DNA from 3 places in the Moorella sp. E308F genome. Region 3 is predicted to be linked to each of the others. Evidence: riboswitches for the same ligand, from Rfam matches in the RefSeq annotation. Region 3 holds a riboswitch; each other region holds the start of a gene.
The links. Region 3 has a riboswitch for S-adenosylmethionine ahead of E308F_RS00805 (trans-sulfuration enzyme family protein). Riboswitches for the same ligand answer to the same signal wherever they lie in the genome.
Positions count from the first base shown of each region.

Region 1: it holds a riboswitch for S-adenosylmethionine, as region 3 does, so the genes downstream of both, E308F_RS09215 (phosphate ABC transporter ATP-binding protein) here and E308F_RS00805 (trans-sulfuration enzyme family protein) in region 3, are expected to answer to the same signal.
Region 2: it holds a riboswitch for S-adenosylmethionine, as region 3 does, so the genes downstream of both, E308F_RS10085 (homocysteine synthase) here and E308F_RS00805 (trans-sulfuration enzyme family protein) in region 3, are expected to answer to the same signal.

Region 1 covers NZ_BJKN01000002.1:545,151-550,527, forward strand. The annotation lists gene asrB (anaerobic sulfite reductase subunit AsrB) at 1-409, opposite strand, end outside; gene asrA (anaerobic sulfite reductase subunit AsrA) at 406-1,428, opposite strand; gene E308F_RS09210 (ABC transporter permease) at 1,883-2,668, opposite strand; gene E308F_RS09215 (phosphate ABC transporter ATP-binding protein) at 2,671-3,303, opposite strand; SAM riboswitch class I at 3,568-3,671, opposite strand; gene bioA (adenosylmethionine--8-amino-7-oxononanoate transaminase) at 3,930-5,297, opposite strand; gene bioD (dethiobiotin synthase) at 5,324-5,377, opposite strand, start outside.
Region 2 covers NZ_BJKN01000002.1:718,447-723,823, forward strand. The annotation lists gene E308F_RS10075 (homoserine dehydrogenase) at 1-529, opposite strand, end outside; gene metX (homoserine O-acetyltransferase MetX) at 603-1,712, opposite strand; gene E308F_RS10085 (homocysteine synthase) at 1,714-3,003, opposite strand; SAM riboswitch class I at 3,088-3,203, opposite strand; gene E308F_RS10090 (FadR/GntR family transcriptional regulator) at 3,282-4,025, opposite strand; gene spoIVA (stage IV sporulation protein A) at 4,243-5,377, opposite strand, start outside.
Region 3 covers NZ_BJKN01000001.1:167,603-172,979, forward strand. The annotation lists gene E308F_RS00790 (MetQ/NlpA family ABC transporter substrate-binding protein) at 1-485, opposite strand, end outside; gene E308F_RS00795 (methionine ABC transporter ATP-binding protein) at 670-1,695, shown strand; gene E308F_RS00800 (methionine ABC transporter permease) at 1,692-2,354, shown strand; SAM riboswitch class I at 2,465-2,573, shown strand; gene E308F_RS00805 (trans-sulfuration enzyme family protein) at 2,634-3,770, shown strand; gene E308F_RS00810 (trans-sulfuration enzyme family protein) at 3,872-5,011, shown strand; gene cysK (cysteine synthase A) at 5,100-5,377, shown strand, end outside.

The DNA.
Region 1 (5,377 bases), on a different contig from region 3:
CAGCCAGCTCTCCCGGGTGGCCCGCATAGTAGTTGATTAAGCCCTTCACCGGGGCTACCCCGGTACCACCGGCGGCAACCACCAACTGGTGCCCGGCAAATTCATCCCTAGGGAAGCCGCTGCCATAGGGCCCGCGGAGGTAGACGGTATCTCCCGGTTTTAGTTGGTGTAAAGCAGTGGTTACCTTGCCCACCCGGCGGATAGTTAGCTCAATATAGCCCGGACCGGCGTCGCTGACGGATATAGGTGCCTCCCCAACCCCCGGCAAGGAAATCTCCACGAACTGCCCCCAGGCCGGTTCTATATCCGTGGCCAGCCGGAAGGTATAGTCCACGCCGGTCTGGGGCTGGATGGCTAACACCTGCGCAGGTGCGGGAAGATAAGGATTGGCAATCTGGTTGGCAATCACGCCCCGGCACCTCCGTTCATTAACTGGCTTAAAGTATTGACACAGCGAGCGAAAGAGATGTATTCCGGGCAGACTTCTTCACAGCGGCCGCAGCCGACGCACATATTGATCCCAAACCGGCGGCGGAAGTCATCGATTTTATGCAAGACTTTGAAGCGCATGCGTTCGCCCCGGTCCTCCCGTACTTTGTGGCCGCCAGCCATATCGGTAAAGCCGTCGATCTGACAACTCGCCCAGACCCGCCGGCGTTCCCCCCGTTCCGGGTTATCCCGATAAAATATATCCTGGACGGAAAAGCAGCTACAGGTTGGGCAGGAGAGGGTGCAACGGCCGCAGGCGATACAGCGGGAGCTATATTCCCGCCAAAGTTCGTGTTGAAAAAGGCTGGTATCGACTCGGTCCGGCACTTTAACAGTCAGGGAATTCTTCTGCACCCAAACCGGTTCTACATCAGCCGGCTGGCCGTAGCGCTCCCCCAGGGAAAGCCACGGCTCGGCCAGGGCCTGGAGTAGGTAATAACCGCCTTCCGGGCGCAGGGCCGCCTGGTGGCCGGTAGCCCTGTTCGTGCCCATAGAGACACAGAAACAACCTGGGAAGCTCTCCTGGCATTCCATCAGTACAAAATGGGTGTGCTGGCGCCGCCGGGCATAATAATTGTCCGCTGCGGGGCCGTTTTCCAGGAAGATTTTATCCAGACGGGTAACGGCGTTGAGGTCGCAGGCGCGGAGAAAAACCACAGTTTCCAATATTTCTGAGGCTTTCAGGGCGGATTCGGTTATTTCCCCATGGGAGAAATAAAAGAGGCTCTCTTTAACCGGAAAGAATACTTCCTTGGGCGAGAAAGTTGTCCTGGCATCCCAGACCACATCGGCCAGGCCCTTTACCGGGCCATAAGTAATTAGATCCGTACCGGCCAGGCGGCCTTTACCGGCGTAACGTACCGGCCCGAAAACCCGTCTGCTGGTAACCAGTTCGTCCAGCAGGGCCGCTAACCCCGCCGGCGTTAATTTGTACCCCATGTCTCACTCCCCCGAAAATATGGTGCTGTTTGAGCTGATTTTGTTCTGTTCCCATTGTAATCCAGAAGGTACCCATATAAAAATGATGTATATCACAAATCGTAAAAATAATCCTTGCCCGGCCGGAACTCCTTAAGTAAAATCATGAAAAGAAAAACAGGAGAAACCGCCAATGCCCGTTGATCACGACCGCCTGTTCAAGGAACTGCTGACCACACTTTTTCCGATCCTTGCAAGAGAAGTTGTCGGTAGAACTCCAACCCGAGGAGGTGCAAAGGGTCAGTGCATGCGGGTGGTAACCAGTTCGTCCAGCAAGGCCGCCAACCCCGCAGGCGTTAATTTGTACCCCATGTCTCACCTCCCCGAAATGGGAAATGTGAGGTAGCAGTCCATATCAAGGACGGCGATGGTACCCTCTCCCCTGCTGACGAATGAGGTATCAAACTGGAAATCGTCAGCGCTGGGACGGCGGTTTCAGCTGGTGGTTGGGCGTAAAGTAATAGCGGTAGGCCAGCAGGGTGGCGGTAATGGTAGTCAGGGCCGTAGCGGCGGCAACCATATAAGTGACGACGACCTGGTACCTGACAGCTGCCGCCGGGCTGGCACCGGCAATGATCTGACCGCTCATCATTCCTGGCAACTGGACAATACCCACCGTCATCATAGTGCTGATGGTCGGTAACATGGCCGCTCGCAGGGCCGAACGCAGGTAAGGCAGGACTGCCAGGTAGGCAGTCGCCCCCAGGGATAGGGCCGCCTCGATCTCCTCCCGGTGGGCATTGATCTCCCTTGTTAAACGGTTGATGGCCAGGGCGGCACCGATCATAGCGTTGCCCACAATCATCCCGGCGATAGGGATAATATACTGGGGCTGATACCATGGTTTTACCTTTAAAACAATACCGATGACAATGGCCAGGGTTATAATCCCGCCCAGAGCTATGGCCAGGAGCATAATGAAAAATAAGCCGGGCCAGCGCTCCTGTTGCCGGCGGTAGGCGTTGGCGGCAGCCACCAGTAACATGATGCCTAAGGCCAGTATCACCAGATACCAGCGGTTAAGGTTAAAGATCACCTGCAAAAGGTAACCGACGGCCGTGAGCTGGACAAAAGTCCTGAGGGTACCGATAAATAGATCCCCGTGGAGGTCCAGGCGCTGCCACAAGGAAACGGCCAGGGTAATTCCTACGAGGATCAGGGCTAGGAGGAGATCGCCGTAGCCGATATTGATATACTGCATCCTTATCCCTCCAACTGCCCGGACAGGAAAAGCCTGCTGCGGGGGTTTTGCGGGGCAGTAAAAAACTGCTGGGCCGGAGCTGCCTCGACTACTTCGCCGTGATGCAAAAAAAGGACTTCATCGGCAACCTGGCGAGCCTGGTCCAGGAGGTGGGTAACGAAGATGATGGTCAGTCCCAGGCGAGTTTTTAGGTCGACCATCAGGTGCAAGATGTTGGCCGCCGCTGTGGGGTCGAGGGCCGACGTCGGCTCATCAAGGAGCAAAACCTCCGGTTCGTTGGCCAGGGTCCGGGCCAGGGAAACCCGCTGCTGCTGGCCGATGGAAAGGCTGTCGGCCCGGCGGTTCAGGAATTCTGTTCCCAGGCCTACCATCTGGATTAATTCCTCGCTCCTGGTCCGGGACAGCGAGATGCCCCGCAGGCGAGGACCGTAGCTGATGTTCTCCAGCACCGTGCCGGGAAAGAGGGTGGGTAGCTGCCAGACCATTCCCACCCGCCGGCGCAGGGTAAATATATTGAGGCTCTTTAAGTCCTGGCCATCAAGGGTAATACGGCCGGCAGCCGGATCCTCCAACCGGTTTAGAAGCTTGAGCAGGCTGGATTTACCGGAACCGGAGGGCCCGAGAACGGCGGTGATTTTCCCTTTAAGACAAGGATGTAGTTATTCTGTTCAGGATAATGATAGTCGTTACGTCCCCGGCGGTATTACGGCCGGGACGCTTCAGGGTTACCTCACTTAGCTCAAATTTTGCTTCCCCCATATATACTCCCTTCCCTGGGGACCGCTTCGTCCCGGGCAAAAGTTCTCCCCCACCAATTATAAATACAGTTCAGGAGATCTTCCACTCCGGGGTAAAATAAAAACCCCTTCCCGGATTTAAGAAGAGGTTGGACAAGGGTCAATTTATCTTCCAGGAGGTTTCCTGAGGCACCTGGCACCTTCCGGTTAAATGCCGAGGTTGCCGGGTTTCTTTGTGGCCCTCCCTCCACCTCTCGCGATAAGCCGTGGGACGATTTGCGGTTTTGCTAATGAATTAATACCATTACCTGGTTGCAGTGTCAAGATACCTTCGGGGGAACTATCCCTCCATCTCACATTGGATGGGCTGAGAAAACTTTAACCTGCCCGCCTTAAGCTGCAAAACTATTCAAGGGTGCGGAATATAGGCAGCGACTTAAATTACCGGCTGGGAGCTTTTTATCCGAAGGCGGGAAAAACAAAACAGCCGTAGGCTCAGATCGTGAAGGGCCTAACCCCTCTATTTACCTGCCCGTTACTGTGGCGATAGATTCATAGGTGATTTCTAAAACCCGGTTAAGCTCCGCGTCAGACATCGACAGCACGGGCATGAGGACAATTACATTATCCAGTGGGCGTATAACGAGCCCTCTTCGCCGGGCCTCCATAATAACCCGGTGACCTATCTGCTCCTTCATAGCATAAGGCTCCCTGGTCTCTTTATCCACCACCAGTTCAATGCCTACCATCATCCCGCGCTGGCGGATATCTCCCACGTGGGGTAAATCCAAAAAGTTCTGCAGGCCCCGGCGCAATAGCTCTATTTTGGACTGCAGCGAGGCCAGCAGGCCTGTTTTTTCAAAGAGTTCAATACTGGCCAGGGCCGCTGCACAGGCTAGGGGATTGCCTGTGTAGGTGTGCCCGTGGTAAAAGGTCTTGCATTCCTCCGGCGCCCCCAAAAAGGCCTCGTAGATCTCGTCGCTGGCCAGGGTGGCGGCCAGAGGAAGGTATCCCCCAGTTATTCCCTTGGCCAGACACATTAAGTCGGGGGTGACGTCTTCGTGTTCGCAGGCGAAGAGACGGCCCGTGCGGCCAAACCCCACTGCTACCTCGTCGGCAATAAGCAGGACGTTGTATTTTGAACATAAGTCCCGTACCCGGCGAAGGAAACCGTTTGGAGCGGTGATCATGCCCGCCGCCCCCTGGACAAGGGGCTCGATGATGAGGGCAGCAACCTCCTCACAGTGCTTTTCCAGCAACCCCTCTAGCTGGTTGAGGCAGGCCATTTTACAGCTTTCTTCTTCCAGGCCCAGCGGGCATCGGTAACAATATGGTGCCGGGGCGTGCAAGCATTCAAAAAGTAAGGGCTTGAAAATACTGTGGAAAAGAGGTATGCCCCCTACACTTACTGAGCCGACAGTGTCGCCGTGGTAGGCGTTAACTAGCGAGATGAACCTGGTTTTTTTATGATAGCGCCCACCCTCTTTTTGTTGCCAGTATTGAAAGGCCATTTTGAGGGCAATTTCCACTGCTGTGGCCCCGCTGTCAGAGTAAAAGACTTTGTTTAACCCCGGTGGAGTAATTTCCACCAATTTCCTGGCCAGCAATATGGAAGGTACATTGGCAAGTCCCAGAAGGGTGGAATGGGCAATACGATCCAGTTGCTCCTTGATGGCCTGGTTTAACACCGGGTGGCAGTGGCCGTGGACGGTAACCCAAAGGGAGGATATACCGTCCAAATAGCGGTTTCCCTCAACATCGATCAGGTAGCTACCTTCCCCCCGCATGATGATCAGGGGCTTTTCCTCAAGGTATTGCTGCATTGGGGTAAAAGGATGCCAGACATACTGCTTATCCCATTGTTCGAGGAGTGAGGGATCGTAGCTGCTCAACAGGAGCACCTCCAAATCTTTTATGTTTAAGGTTTAAGCCAGGGAACCAGTTGACGCCAGGAAAGGGACTCCTCCACAGC
Region 2 (5,377 bases), on a different contig from region 3:
AATCACGGCCTTCCCGGCTCATCTTGGTGAGGATATAATTGGTGGTCCCGTTGACGATGCCCATGACCTGGCGGATACGGTTGCCGGCCAGGCATTCCTTCAAGGGGCGAATAATGGGAATGCCACCACCTACACTGGCTTCAAAAAGAAGATCAACGCCGCTGGCCGCAGCGGCATCAAAAAGCTCCTTGCCGTGAAGGGCGAGGAGATCCTTGTTGGCCGTAACCACGCTTTTGCCCCGGCTGATTGCCTTGAGGAGGTATTCCCGCGCCGCGCCGGTGCCGCCCATAACTTCTACTATAATATGAATATCCGGGTCGGCCAGGATCGTTTCCGGTTCGGTAGTAAGCAAGTCGGGACTGACTTCTACCTGGCGAGGTCGATGCCTGTCCCGTACCAGGATGCGGCTGATTTTCAAAGGCCGGCCCAGCTTCTGGGCGATGGCAGCCCCGTTCTGTCGCAGGAGCTGGACCACGCCGCTGCCCACGGTACCCAGGCCCAGGAGGCCGATATTTATTGGTCCTGACACACCTTCACTCTCCTTGTACCTTTCAATTTTACCTTATCCCTCAATGTTGGGCAATACTTTTTATCCAATCGAGTCAGAGCTTAACCTGGCGGAGGTAAGGTTTAATAATAGCCTCCAGCTGTTTAAATTCAATAAGAAAGGCGTCATGACCATAGGGAGAATTGAGTTCCATGTACTGGGCGCGACCGCCGCTGGCATTAATTAGACTGACAATCTCTTTCACCTGGTAGGGAGGGAAAAGAAAATCGCTGGATATGCCTATCCCCAGACATGGAGGTAAATTATGCCATACTTCAGTATAATTTCCCCGGCCCCGGCTGACATCATGGAGATCAATAGCTTTGGTCAAGTAGAGATAAGCATTGGCGTCAAAGCGCTGGACCAGCTTTCTCCCCTGGTAAGCCAGGTAGCTTTCCACTTCAAACTGGCCCTCAAGCTGGTAGTATTTTCCCGGGTCCACCACGGTCCGGCCGAATTTCATGGTCCAGGAAGGGTCGCTCTTATAAGTAATGGTCCCTATCCGCCGGGCCAGGGCCAGTCCCCGCTGGGGTCCCGGGGTGCCATAATAGTCGCCACCCTTCCAGTCAGGATCGGCGTAAATAGCTTCTCGCTGGACATTGTTGAAAGCTATCTGCATAGGTGTCGTCCGGCCGCAGGTGGCAATGGGGATAATGGCTGTTACCATTTCCGGGTAAAGGAAACCCCATTCCAGGACCTGCATACCGCCCATGGAACCGCCGATGGCCGCTACCAGATGTTTCACGCCCAGGTAATCCAGCAGTATTTTCTGGGCCCGAACCATGTCACGAATAGTAATTATTGGAAAATCTAGACCATAGGGCCTGCCGCTGGCCGGGTTTATGCTGGCTGGTCCTGTAGTCCCATAACAGCTGCCCAGGACGTTGGCACAGATCACGAAATAACGCCCGGTATCCAGAGCCCTGCCCGGTCCCACCAGGGGGTCCCACCAGCCGGGCAGCCGGTCGTCCGGGGAATGGCGGCCGGCAATATGGGCGCTGCCGGTAAGGGCATGGAGAACCAGGACGGCGTTATCCCCGGCAGCATTCAGCTCGCCATAGGTTTCATAGGCTATGGTAAGGGGGCCCAAACGGGCCCCGCTTTCCAGCTGCAGGCTTCCCGGCCAGTTATAAAACCGGGTGGTAACAATACCTACATCGCCCATACTATAACCTGCTCCTGCTCAGGGCCTGATCCAGGTCGGCAATGAGGTCGTCGACATCTTCCAGGCCAATGGAGAGGCGGACCAGATCCTCAGTTACGCCTGATGCCAGCTGCTCCTCGGGCGTTAATTGCTGGTGGGTAGTGCTGGCCGGGTGGATGACCAGGGACTTGGCGTCACCGACATTGGCCAGGAGAGAGAACAGTTTCAGGCTGTTGATAAATTTTTTCCCTGCTTCCCTGCCACCTTTAATACCAAAGGTTAAAATCGCCCCTGCTCCCCGGGGGAGGTACTTTTGCACCAGTTCATAGGAGGGGTGGTTGGGCAAGCCGGGGTAACTTACCCAGGCGACGGCCGGGTGTTCTGCCAGCCAGCGGGCAATCTGCAAGGCATTCTGGACGTGCCGCTCCATACGTAAGGGCAGGGTTTCCAGGCCCTGGAGAAAAAGGAAAGCATTGAAGGGACTTAAAGCCGGTCCCATGTCGCGCAGGAGCTGGGCCCGCGCCTTGACGATATAGGCCGCCGGCCCGAAAGCCTTCAGATAACTGAGACCGTGATAACTGGGGTCCGGATCCACCAGGCCGGGAAAATTACCGTTGTCCCAGTTGAATTTACCGGCATCGACAATGACACCGCCTATGGAGGTGCCGTGGCCGCCGATAAACTTGGTGGCTGAATGAACCACGATATCGGCACCGAAGGCAATGGGCTGGCATAAATACGGCGTGGCAAAGGTATTGTCAACGATCAGGGGTATGCCAGCCGCGTGGGCGATGGCCGCCAGGGCTTCCAGGTCCGGTACGTCCAGTTTGGGGTTGCCTATAATCTCTACATAAATGGCACGGGTGTTGTCGTTAATGGCCCTCCGGTAATCTTCCGGATCGGTACTGTCGACGAAGCGGACCTTGATGCCGAATTTTGGCAGGGTGTAATTAAAGAGGGTGAAGGTGCCGCCGTAAAGGCTGGTGGAAGCCACGATTTCCTGCCCGGCGGTGGCAATATTGGCAATGGCCAGGGTGATAGCCGCCTGGCCGGAAGCCGTAGCCAGAGCCCCCACCCCACCTTCCAAAGCAGCCATTCTTTTTTCGAAAACATCGGTAGTGGGGTTCGTGATCCGGGTGTAAATGTTGCCGGGTTCGCTTAAGGCAAAGAGGGTCGCCGCATGGTCGGCATCCCGGAAAACGTAGGAAGTGGTCTGGTAAATGGGTACGGCTCGCGCTCCCGTAGCCGGGTCTGGTTCCTGGCCGGCGTGGACCGCCAGGGTGGCAAAACGGTACTGCTGCTGCTGGGACATAGATATTCCCCTCTCTTTTTAATTAGCCGGCTGCGGGGGAATAAAAAAGCCTCTCCGATAAGAAGAGGCATAATTTTCTTACCCCCCTTATCTCTCAGGGCATATGCCCTGCAGGAATTGGCACCTGTCGCCCCCGAAAAACCGGGACAGCGGGTTGCCGGGTTTCATCGGGCCAGTCCCTCCACCACTCTTGATAAGAGTTTTTAGTTCCTGTATTAAGTTAAGCCAGCTTGATATACACTATAAACCCTGTTTTAGCTGATGTCAAGGATTTTTATTTATCCCTCGCGCCAGGCGGCGGCTACCTGCTCCTCGACGTCTTCCAAGTGCCGCAACATGGCAGCCGCAGCCCCTTCGCCATCACGGTTAAGCAAAGCCTTTACTATCTCATAGTGTTCATCGACCGAGCGTTCACCGCGCCCGGGAATGGCCAGGCTGCGGGAGCGGCTGTCAGCCAGGAGATCGAGCATGCTGTGCATCAAGCGCACCAGGACGGTATTGCCGGTGGCCTGGGCCAACCGGTAATGGAAATTGCTGTCATGCCCGGCGAGGAGGGAAAGGCGGCCGCTGCGCAGGCGGCCCAAATGTTCCCTGGTGGTGGTCACCATGCCGGCCAGTTCCTGGATATCAGCCTGGCTGGCCCTTTCCGCCACCCAGCGGGCCGCTTGGGGCTCCAACACTTTACGCACTTCAAATAAATGCAAAACGGTATCCCTGTTCACCGGCAGGTGGCTGGCAAAGCGCTTTAAGTATTCATCGGGATCCTGCTCGCTGATAAACGCCCCCTGGCCGTGACGGATGCTTACCAGGCCCTCGGCAGCCAGCATTTTTAAGGCTTCCCGGACGGAAGTACGGCTCACACCCAGCATTTCCGCCAGTTCCCGCTCGGCCGGCAGGCGATCGCCGGGTTTCATCCGCCCCTCAAAAATGCTTTTTTTGATTTCATCTACCACCCGGTGGTAGACGCTTTTGGGATTGCGGTTAATGGGCTGGAAAGGCCTGTCAATCGAACTATCGCGCAAGGTTTATCGCTCCTACCCGTGGGACAAGTGGTCTTACCTCTCTATTCATTGTACCATAACCAGGGGGAGCAGTAAATAACCACCTTACCCGGCTCCTTATATCTGGATAGTTAATCCCGATCCCGCCACTTATCATTGACAATGAGCAGTTACCGGGCCAGGACCGTAACGGCGGAAAAAATCCGGGGCGTTGCCCCGGTTACCGTTAGCCACCTGGCTAAATTATAATGCAGATTAGCCCGCCGCCACCGTCGTTGACAATGCGTTCTACTGTTTCCTGGAGCTTCACCTGGGCACTTTCCGGCATACGGTAGAGTTTACTCTGGATACCTTCCCGCACCAGTTCGCTCAAGGATTTGCCGAAAACATTGGTCTGCCAGATCTTCTGGGGGTTATCTTCAAACTCCTCCATGATGTATTTCACCAGGTCCTCACACTGCTTTTCAGTACCTATCAGTGGCGTTACCTCGGTAGTGATATCGGCGCGGATGAAGTGGTAAGATGGGGCTGTGGCTTTGAGCCTTACGCCGGAGCGACCACCTTGCTTGATAAGTTCCGGTTCGGCCAGTTCCATTTCTTCCTCGGTAGGCGTAACGACACCGTAACCGGTGTTGCGTACTTCCTGGATACCATAGGCGATTTTATCCCATTCTTTCTTGATGCCGGCCAGTTCCTGTATCCAGCGCAAGATATCCTGGTCACCATTGATGTCCAGGCCACTGACTTCCCGCAGGATTTGGTAGAAAAGCCCTTCCCTGGTCGCCAGGTCAATGTGGGCGGTACCGGTTCCCAGGTCCATATCCTTTAATGCTACCCGGGAAACATATTCATTTTCATTAAGCCTCTCAATAGCGCCATTGATATCTCGCAAACGCCGGACCTCCCCTACTGAATCCCGAACGGCATTTTCCAGTTGCTGTCTTAACCAGTGTTCGCCTGCCAGTTCATCCACCCAGCGGGGCAGGTTGACGTTGACCTCGGCCACCGGAAACTCATAGAGGGCCTCTTCCATGATATGCAGGATGTCTTCTTCGTTTAAATGCAGACAGTCCACCGGTAAGACCGGTACATCATAAGCGGACTCCAGTTCCCCCGCCAGGGTAATTGTGTCTTCCGCCAGGGGATGGACGGAATTGAGCAGGACGACGAAGGGCTTACCTAAATCCTTGAGTTCCCAGATGACCCGTTCCTCGGCATCGACGTAATCTTCTCGGGGAATCTCGGTAATACTGCCATCGGTGGTGACAACGATGCCAAGGGTGGCGTGGTCGTTGATTACCTTGCGCGTTCCTGTTTCCGCTGCTTCCTGGAAGGGTACCGGCTCTTCAAACCAGGGCGTCTGGACCATTCTG
Region 3 (5,377 bases):
TCCTTTAACTTAATCACCCCGGCCTTGGCCAGTAACATCAGAGCCCGGCCGCCGTTGGTGGCGTCATTGGGAATGGCAATAGTTCTGGCGTTTGTCAATTCGCCGGCACCCTTAATTTTTTGGGAATAAATCCCCATGGGTTCGATGTGTACTTTGGCAATATAAACTAGTTTATTCCCTGTTTTCTGGTTGTAATCCTCAAGGTATGGTATATGCTGGAAAAAATTGGCGTCGATTTGCTTATCCGCCAGGGCCGGGTTGAGCTGGGCATAATCATTAAAAACTTTAATGTTCAGGGTGATTCCCTCTTGGGCCAACACCGGTTTAATCCTTTCCAGGATTTCGGCATGGGGACGAGCGGTAGCACCGACAGTAATTTCTTTTTTGGCCGCTTCCCCCGGGGATGCTTTCTGTTGCTGGCCGCATCCTGTTAAAACTGCCCCCAGTGTTAATAAAACGAGAGCCAGAACAACAATCTTTTTCAAAGTCTATCAACCCCCTTTGAAATAGCTTATTAAGATAATAGGTTTACTTGATTTTTTTGTCAAGGGATTCGGAGGGAAAATTTTTTCCCGAATTCAATCTTATTGACATTATACCAACCCCTTTGTTACCATCGACAAGAAAGATGCGAGTGTTTTATTAATTACCCCCTTCAGGTGTTATATTATGGTTAAAATCGAAAACCTTAGTAAAACTTTTACAACCAAAGATGGCAAACTGATACAGGCCCTGGAAAATATCAACCTGGATATTGCCGAAGGGGAAATCTTTGGCATCATCGGGCGTAGCGGGGCCGGAAAAAGTACCCTGGTCCGCTGTATCAACATGCTGGAAAAGCCAACCTCCGGCCGGGTAATTATTGACGGGCAGGATCTTACTACCTATTCTGAAAGGCAGCTCCGCCGGGCGCGCCAGCAGATAGGCATGATTTTCCAACAATTCAACCTGTTCTCAGCCCGCAACGTCGCCGGTAATGTGGCCTTTCCCCTGGAAATTGCCGGCCAGCCGCGCCGGGTTATCCAGGAGAAAGTCAAACGCTCCCTGGAACTGGTGGGGTTGAGCGATAAGGCCGGGCATTATCCTGCGGAACTGTCGGGCGGTCAAAAGCAGCGGGTAGGAATTGCCCGGGCTTTAGCAAGCGAACCCCGGTTGCTTTTGTGCGACGAACCGACATCAGCCCTGGATCCCCAGACGACTGCCTCCATCCTGAGTTTGCTCCGGGATATCAATAAAAACCTGGGGCTAACAATTATTATAATCACCCATGAAATGCAGGTAATTAAGGAAATATGCGACCGGGTGGCCGTCCTTAACCAGGGCCGTATTGTCGAAGCCGGTTCCGTACTGGATATCTTTACTGCTCCTCGTCATCCTGTTACCAGGGAGTTAATTAAGAGTATCCTCGATACCTCCGTCCCGGAACAGGTGCTGGCAGGGTACAAACCTACCGGAACGAGCCTGCTGGTACGGCTTTCTTTCATTGGTCACTCTGCCGGTGAACCCATCATCTCCCGCATGATTCAAGAGTACAACGTTCAGGCCAATATCCTTTACGGTAAGATTGACCATATTAAAGATACCCCCTTTGGTACCCTGACCCTGGAATTATCAGGTCAGCCTGAGGCCCTGCAGAGGGCCCTCGCTTTCCTCCAGAGCAAACAATTAAGTATTGAGGTGTTAGAAAGACCATGAGTAACTGGCTCGACCAAATAATTCCCATGGTAACCATGGGAACTCTGGAAACCCTTTATATGGTGTTTGTATCGGTATTTATAGCTTATCTCTTTGGCCTCCCCCTGGGCGTTATCTTGCTTATCACCAGTGAAAAGCATATCAAACCCAGTCCCTTAATCAACAGTATCCTGGGCACGGTAATCAATATCGGCCGTTCTTTCCCTTTTATCATTTTATTAATCGCCATAATACCCTTTACCCGGCTGGTCGTTGGTACCTTTATCGGTACAACGGCATCTATCGTCCCCCTGTCTGTCGGCGCTATACCCTTTGTCGCCCGCCTGGTGGAAACTTCCCTGCGGGAAATACCCTGGGGAGTCATTGAGGCGGCCCAATCTATGGGAGCGTCTCCATGGCAAATTATCGTCCGGGTGATGCTTCCGGAAGCCACACCCTCCCTGGTATCCGGTTTTGTTTTAACTACCATTACCTTGATTGGCTATTCCGCCATGGCCGGTGTAGTCGGCGGCGGCGGCCTGGGTACCCTTGCTTATCAGTACGGCTTTCAGCGCTACCAAAATGACGTTATGGTTATTACCGTCGTTTTATTGATCATTATGGTCCAGATCATTCAGGTTGTAGGTGACCGGATTGTCGCCCGTTTAAGCCGGCGTTAACCCCGAAATCGGAAAAAGTTTCTCTAAGCTCCCCTTGACGCTTGAGATATAGAGGATATAATAAATATAACTAAACCGATTGAAAAACTTAAAAAATAAATATGCGGAAACTCTTATCAAGAGCTGGCGGAGGGACTGGCCCAATGAAGCCCGGCAACCGGCCTGTTAGAACCCAGGTACGGTGCCAATTCCTGCAGGATTTCTCCTGGCAGATGAGAGTTGAAAAAAGCTCTTCTTCTGCGAAGGGCTTTTATTTTGTCATGAGGGGAGTTGGATAAAATGCGTCTGGCTACAGAGCTGGTCCAGCTGGGAGTGGGGTATGATAGTAAAACAGGAGCTATCAGTACGCCTATCTACCAGTCTGCTACCTTCCGTCACCCGGCCCTGGGTCAAAGTACCGGTTTTGACTACAGCCGGACGGGCAACCCTACCCGCCAGGTCCTGGAAGAAGGCATAGCCGGGCTGGAGGGAGGCTGCCGCGCCCTGGCCTTTGCCTCCGGCATGGCCGCCATTACCGCCGTTCTCTGCCTTTTCCGGCCCGGCGACCACCTGCTAGTCTCTGAAGATCTGTACGGCGGTACTTACCGGCTGCTCAACCAGGTAGCGGTTCCCTGGGGGCTGGAATTTTCCCTTGTAGACACCACTGATCTGGCTGCCCTGGCTGCTTCTATTAAAAACAATACGAAGGGCATCTTCCTGGAGACCCCTACCAATCCCTTAATGAAAATCACCGACATTGCCGCCGTTGTCGCCCTGGCCCGCCAGCGGGGCCTGCTGACTATTGTGGATAATACTTTTATGACCCCTTACCTGCAGCGACCCCTGGAACTGGGAGCGGACCTGGTGGTCCACAGCGCCACCAAATATTTAGGCGGCCACAATGATGTAGTTATGGGGATAGCGATAACCGCCCGGGAGGACCTCGGCGAAAAGCTGGCCTTTATCCAAAATACCATCGGTGCGATTCCCGGTCCCCAGGATTGCTGGCTGGTAATCCGGGGCTTGAAAACCCTGGCCGTACGCCTGGAGCGGGCTCAGGCCAGCACTTTAGAGCTGGCCCGGTGGCTGGCCGAACACCCCCTGGTGACCAGGGTTTATTATCCGGGTCTACCCGATCATCCCGGTCACGAAATCTGTAAGAAACAGGCCAGCGGGTTTGGGGCCATGCTTTCCTTTGAGGTCAAGCATGCCGAACTGGTCGAGCAGATTTTACACCGCTTAAAAATTATTTCCTTTGCGGAAAGCCTTGGCGGGGTAGAAAGCCTGATCACTTTTCCGGAGCGCCAGACCCATGCCGAAATCCCTAGTGAGATGCGTCTTAAACTGGGCATCAATGATCGTTTATTACGTTTGTCAGTGGGACTGGAAGATTTAAACGATCTCAAGGCCGACCTGGAGCAGGCCCTTGCCTGTTAATCCGCCGGCCAGGACGAAAAGGAAATCCTTTTTACCCTGGGCGGCGGTTGGCAATCAACGCCAGGTAAGCAAGGACTTTAAAGAAGAGGGGTAAACAAAGTATGCAGAGGGGAACGCGACTGGTCCATCACCGCTTATCTATGGATTCTGCCACCGGGGGGGTGAGTATCCCCATCCACCAGAGCGTGGTATTTGCCCAGGAGAGTCTTGAGCAACCGGGCGAATACGAATACACCCGTTCCGGCAATCCTACCCGGCGGGCCCTGGAAGAAGCCATCGCCGATCTCGAAGGAGGTAATTACGGCTTTGCTTTTGCTTCCGGCATGGCGGCCATCACGGCAGCCTTAAGCCTCTTTTCCGCCGGCGACCACCTCCTTGTCTCCCAGGATATCTACGGCGGCACCTACCGTGCCCTGACCCGGGTCTTCAAACGCTTTGGCCTGGAAATTACTTTTGTCGATACTACGGACCTGGAGAAGGCAGCTGCCCAGATCCGCCCTTCTACCAAAGGGCTTTACCTCGAAACCCCTTCCAATCCGCTGATGAAAATTACCGAACTGGCCCGGGCCGCCGCCCTGGCCAGGGAGCACGGGCTCATAACTATAGCTGACAACACCTTTATGACGCCTTACCTGCAGCGACCCCTGGAACTGGGAATTGACGTGGTGGTCCACAGCGCTACCAAATACCTGGGCGGGCACAGCGACTGCCTGGCCGGCCTGGCAGTTACCAGGGATGCTGGCCTTGCCCGGGAACTGGCTTTGCTCCAGAACACCCTGGGAGCAGTGCTGGCACCCCACGAATGCTGGCTAATCCTGCGCGGTATTAAGACCTTAAAAGTACGCCTGGCCCAGCAGGAGCAAACCGCCACGGCCCTGGCAACATGGCTGGCCGGGCACCCGCAAGTAAAGGCCGTTTATTATCCTGGCCTGGAAGGCCATCCTGGCCGGGAGGTTCATTTCCGGCAGGCCCTTGGCGCCGGAGGTGTATTCTCCTTCCGCCTGGCAACTTCAGAGCTGGCCCGCCAGGTAATCAATAAGGTGCGCCTGCCGATCATCGGCTCCAGCCTGGGCGCAGTAGAGAGCATCATTTCTCTGCCTGCTACCATGTCCCATGGTAGCCTCCCGGAAGAATTTAAAAAGCGCCTGGGGATTACCCCTGACCTGGTACGCCTGTCGGTAGGCCTGGAGGATGCCGCGGATCTTCAGGCCGACCTGGAGCAGGCGTTAAAATCCCCTTGATCTAAAGTATATTAAAATGATAAAATTACTATGACATTAATTCCGTGTATTTTGATTGGAATAATACTTATCTAAGGAGAGGATTTTCATGGAGCGCATTTACCAGAACATAATCGACCTCATCGGAGGAACGCCGCTGGTCAGGCTCAACCGCATTAACCAGACGGCGGCAGAAGTACTGGTGAAACTGGAACTGTTTAACCCCGGTGGCAGCGTCAAAGACCGGATTGCCCTGGCCATGATCGAAGACGCCGAAGCCAGGGGACTCCTGGATAAGGAGACGGTGATTATCGAACCGACCAGCGGCAATACGGGGATTGGCCTAGCCATGGTAGCGGCCGCCAAAGGGTACAAGCTAATCCTCAC